Regions from separate parts of the Microbacterium terregens genome, predicted to be linked through region 1. Evidence: predicted binding sites of a transcription regulator. Region 1 holds the regulator's gene; the other holds the start of a gene.
The links. Region 1 encodes LexA, which represses DNA repair genes until DNA is damaged. Its sites were predicted from a motif close to TCGAACANNTGTTCGA; they were not measured.
Positions count from the first base shown of each region.

Region 2: a site for LexA is predicted at 836-851, ahead of ABD655_RS02395 (Rv2578c family radical SAM protein). Genes of this name have one in related genera too.

Region 1 is NZ_BAAAWH010000001.1:1,545,958-1,548,350, forward strand. It holds gene ABD655_RS06955 (hypothetical protein) at 1-792, opposite strand, end outside; gene lexA (transcriptional repressor LexA) at 874-1,554, opposite strand; gene ABD655_RS06965 (LysM peptidoglycan-binding domain-containing protein) at 1,813-2,166, shown strand; gene ABD655_RS06970 (histidinol-phosphate transaminase) at 2,225-2,393, shown strand, end outside.
Region 2 is NZ_BAAAWH010000001.1:498,178-500,570, forward strand. It holds gene ABD655_RS02395 (Rv2578c family radical SAM protein) at 1-827, opposite strand, end outside; gene ABD655_RS02400 (D-alanyl-D-alanine carboxypeptidase family protein) at 1,171-2,190, shown strand.

The DNA of each region.
Region 1 (2,393 bases):
GCCGAGCGCGAAGAGCGCGATCGTGATCACCGGCAGCCAGTACCCGAGGGTGGTGGCGACCGCGTATCCGGTGCGGATCATCGCCAGGTTCTGGCCCTCGCCGAGAATGACGACGCGATCGACACTGGGGATCAACTCGGCCACGCCGAGGCCACGGTCCACGAGATTCTGTTTGACCCGCTCGACGACCGCCCCCAGTTGGATGCCGACGCCTTCGTCCGTGCGGACCACCAGGCCGCCGCCATCGGAGGTCGCCGTGCCGACCAGGGCACGGTGGGCGGCGCGGGTGGCCGTGGCCCAGACCTCGGAGAACGCGTCGGATTCGACGACGCGCGTCACCGTCGTGGTCACCAGGCTCTGCAGGCCGTTGGCCGCGGGCGCCTCGAGCAGCTGCAACGCGTCGGCCGCCCGCGGAGGCAGTCCCAGCGCCGCGACTCCGTCGAACACGTCCGCAGTGATCTCCTGGAAGTCGACCTGAGCGGAGATGGCCTCCATCGACTCGTCGATGATCAAAGCCTGCACGGCCGGATCGTCCACGAGCGGGGCGAGCGAGGCGACGAACGCGTCCTCCTCCACGAGCTGGATCCGTGCCCAGGCGCTCACGATGGACACCGGGACCAGGATCGTCGCGACGACGATGCACACGGCCGATGCCAGCCCCCGCCACCACCCGCCTCCGCCGCTTCGCGGCACCGGGCGCTCGCGGAGGTCCGCATCGCGTTGCAGCCGTAGGTTCTCGGCACGCAGCGTCTCGAGCTGAGTCTGAAGATCGTCGACGTCTGCTGCGGACATGAGGCCTCCTCCGACGGATGAGGCCATTGTGGCGCAAATGCGATCCGCGCGCCGCACCACTGCGCGCGGATCTGCGCGGACTCAGACGGCGCGCAGGACCGCCACGATCTTGCCGAGCACGACGGCCTCGTCGCCCAGGATCGGTTCGAATGCGGAGTTGCGGGGGAGCAGCCACGTGTGCCCATCGCGGCGCCGGAAGGTCTTGACAGTGGCCTCGCCATCGAGCATCGCCGCGACGATGTCACCGTTCTCGGCATCCGCCTGCGACCTCACGACGACCCAGTCGCCGTCGCAGATGGCGGCGTCGATCATGGACTCGCCCGAAATGCGGAGCATGAACAGGTCGCCCTTGCCGACGAGCTGGCGGGGAAGGGGGAAGATCTCCTCGATCTGCTGCTCGGCGGTGATCGGCACGCCCGCCGAGATGCGCCCGACCAACGGCACCATCGCGGCGTCGCCGACGGACGGCGCGCTGTCGGCGGGATTCTCGGTGGACATCCCGGGCAGGTCGATCAAGACCTCCATCGCGCGCGTCTTGCCCGCGTCCCGCCGCAGATACCCGCTCAGCTCGAGCTGGTTGAGCTGATGCGTGACGCTGGAAAGAGACTTGAGACCCACGGCATCGCCGATCTCGCGCATGCTCGGCGGGTAGCCGTACCGGGCGATCGATCGCTGGATGACCTCGAGGATGGCGAGCTGCTTGTCGCTCAGGCTCTTGCGCCTGCGCGTCTGCGGCTTTTCGCGCCCGTTCACCTCGGTCATGATCCCAGCTCCTGTCTCGCCGTGGGGGCATCGGTCTTCGAATGTCGGAGGCCCATGGTGGGGTGTCCCTATCGAAACCGTATCCGGTAACGGCACATCGATACCGCACCACGTGCGCGTGTCGCGTTCGAACATCCGAGCCCGCATCCGCGATTGACATCTTATTACTTCGAAGATACATTCGGAAGAGAGCTTCGCATTCCCCGCTCCCGGCCGAGCCGGGAATGCGAACCTCTTCCCTTTCAGCAGGAGGACGACATGACAGCGATCAGCATCCCGGCGCACCGTGCGACGCGACTGCGGCTCACGCCGCGCGGTCGCCGCATTCTTGCCGCGCTCGCTGCGCTGCCGGCCGTCGTCGCGCTCAGCCTCGCGGTCCTCAGCGGTGGAAGCGCGCTCGCGAATCTTGACGACGGGGCTCCGGCGGGAACGTTCGCCACACTGACGGTGGCGTCGGGCGAATCGCTCTGGTCCATCGCCGAGCAGGTCGCGCCCGGCGCAGACCCGCGCGACGTCGTGGATGCGATCGTGCGGCTGAACGCGCTCGATGGGGTCGTCGTGTCCGCCGGTCAGCGACTGTCCATTCCGGCCGAGTACGCCTCGGCGCCGTAGCGGCCGAGCGCACTCGGGCACGCTCCTTCGGGGGACGTGCGCAGACGCGGGCCCTACGATGGGCGAGGTGAGTATCCGCCTCGACGATCTTCCCCTCCGCGATGATTTGCGCGGTCTGACACCGTACGGCGCTCCGCAGGCCCCGCTGCCGGTCGCTCTCAACGTGAACGAGAACACGCATCCGGTGCCGCAAGAGGTGGCGGATGACATTCTGGATGCCGTCGCCC
Region 2 (2,393 bases), 1.0 Mb from region 1:
CGCTCGCGGCGCAGCCATTCCATGAACCACTGCTTCGCACCGGGCCGCAGGTGCAGCGCGCCGAAGACGACACGGACCGCCCCGGCCGCGCGGATGCGCGCGAGCGCTTCGTCCAGCGCCGGGATCGAGTCGGTCAGGTGCGGCAGGACCGGCATGAGGAAGACGGTCACGCGGAATCCCGCTTCGGAGGCGGCCCGCACCGTGTCGAGGCGAGCCGCAGTCGATGGGGTCCCGGGTTCGATGAGCTTCTGCAGTGCGTCGTCGAACACGGCGATCGACATCGCGATGGACACTGAAACGGATGCCGCGGCATCCCGCAGCAGGGGAAGGTCGCGCCGCAGCAGCGTGCCCTTCGTCAGCAGCGAGAACGGAGTACCCGACTCGGTCAGCGCCGAGATGATCCCCGGCATCAGCCGGTACCGTCCCTCCGCGCGCTGGTACGGGTCCGTATTGGTGCCCAGCATGACGGCGTCGTGCATCCAGCTGCCGCGGCGGAGCTCCTTCTCGAGCACGTCGGCGACGTTGATCTTGACGATGATCTGCGAGTCGAAGTCCCGTCCTGCATCCAATTCGAGGTATTCGTGCGTTCCCCGGGCGAAGCAATACGCGCACGCGTGACTGCACCCCCGATAAGGGTTGATGGTCCAGTCGAACGGCATCGCCGAGGCGCCGGGGACATGATTGAGGGCGCTCTTGCACATCACCTCGTGAAAGGTGACGTCTGCGAACTCGGGAGTCGTCACGGACCGCACGAGCCCATTGAGCTGTTCGAGCCCGGGTAGAGCCGCGGCATCCGCAACACCCAGTTCCTGCCCCTGCCAACGCATGTTCCCATGGGAACAGAAATTCGAATATGTGTCAAGATGAACTCGCACAGATCGCCGAATCCGGACGGATGCGGCCGATCGCTCGACCCGCGACGCCCGGCAGGCCAGAATGGAGAGCGTGACGGCCCCCGAACCGCACGATCCCCCATCGACCCGTCGCGCCGCGAGGCTGCAACGCGCAAGGGATGCTGAGCGTGCGTTCGGCGCGCCGCGGGACGCCGCCCAGCCGCGCCGCTCGGCCGCAGCGCGTGGGGCGAGTCGGCCCGCGACCCCGACCCGGGTGGGCGCTGCGGCTCGACCGGCGGCGCCGGCCAGTCGCAACGAGGCCAAGACCGCGAGGCTCATGAACCCCTCCGCGCCGCAGCCTCGGCACGCGCGTCGCACGCCGCCGATCCGCGCCGGCGTGGTCGCCGGCCTCACCGTGGTCGCATCGCTCATTCTCGGATCGACCGCCACCGTGACCGCGGCCGTCACCGGTCCGCAGCCCCTCGCCGACCCGGTCGCGAGCACCGCCACGATGATGGTCGACCGCGTCGACGAGAAGGTCGCGTCGATGCCGGCCCCGCGTTCGACCCCGCCCCTGCCGGCACCCGCGCAGGCGATCCCCACGCCCCAGGTCGCCGCTGCTCCGGCGGTGATCGAGCTGTGCGCGCTGCACGGCTTCGCCGATGCGCTCGCCGTCGGCGACGACGTCGTGGCGGTCGCCGCCGCCGGCGGGCCCGAAGCGTTCCGCCGCGCCGTCGCCACCGGCATGGCGCCGTGCGTCAACCTCGCCGATCCCGCTCGGGTGTGGACCGTGATCAACAAGGCGCGTCCGCTGGCTCCGCTGGATTATCGGCCTGGTGCGCTGGCCATGCCGGAGGGCGTGCGCAGCATCGAAGGCGGCTCGCTGCGATCGGATGCCGCGGCAGCTCTCAGCGCGATGGTGGCCGCCGCCGCGGCCGCGGGAGTGGGCGAGATCGCCCTCGAGAGCGGCTTCCGGTCCCACACCACGCAGGAGACGAGCTACGGCAACCAGGTCAGCGCGCGGGGTGTGGAGCTGGCCGATCTGTCCAGCGCCCGGCCCGGGTTCAGCGAACACCAGTCGGGCCTCGCCGCGGACGTCGTCGCCTGCTCCGACGGCTGCGGCACGCTCGACGACCTGGCCGGCTCCGCACAGGGCCAGTGGATCGCCGCGCACGCCTGGGAGTTCGGGTGGATCACCCGCTACGAGGACGGGTACACGCCGATCACCGGGTATTCGCCCGAGCCCTGGCACCTCCGCTACATCGGACCCGAGCTGGCGCGCGCCTACCACGACGGTGGCTGGCACACTCTCGAGGAGTTCCTGGGCCTTCCGGCCGCCCCCGGCTACCTGGGGTGATCCTGTCCCGCAGGGGCAGGTGTGGCGACGGTCTTCACGAGCCGTGACGGCGCGACGGCGGGACGCTGCAGTGAGCCCGGACCCGGGTTTGCGGCATCCCACAATGGCGGTACCCAGTACCGCGCGTCCTGGGATGCAATCTCACAGGCGTTCGGCCTGCGGCGTGCCGGGTGACCTAGAATCGCCAGCGGCGACGCGGCCGC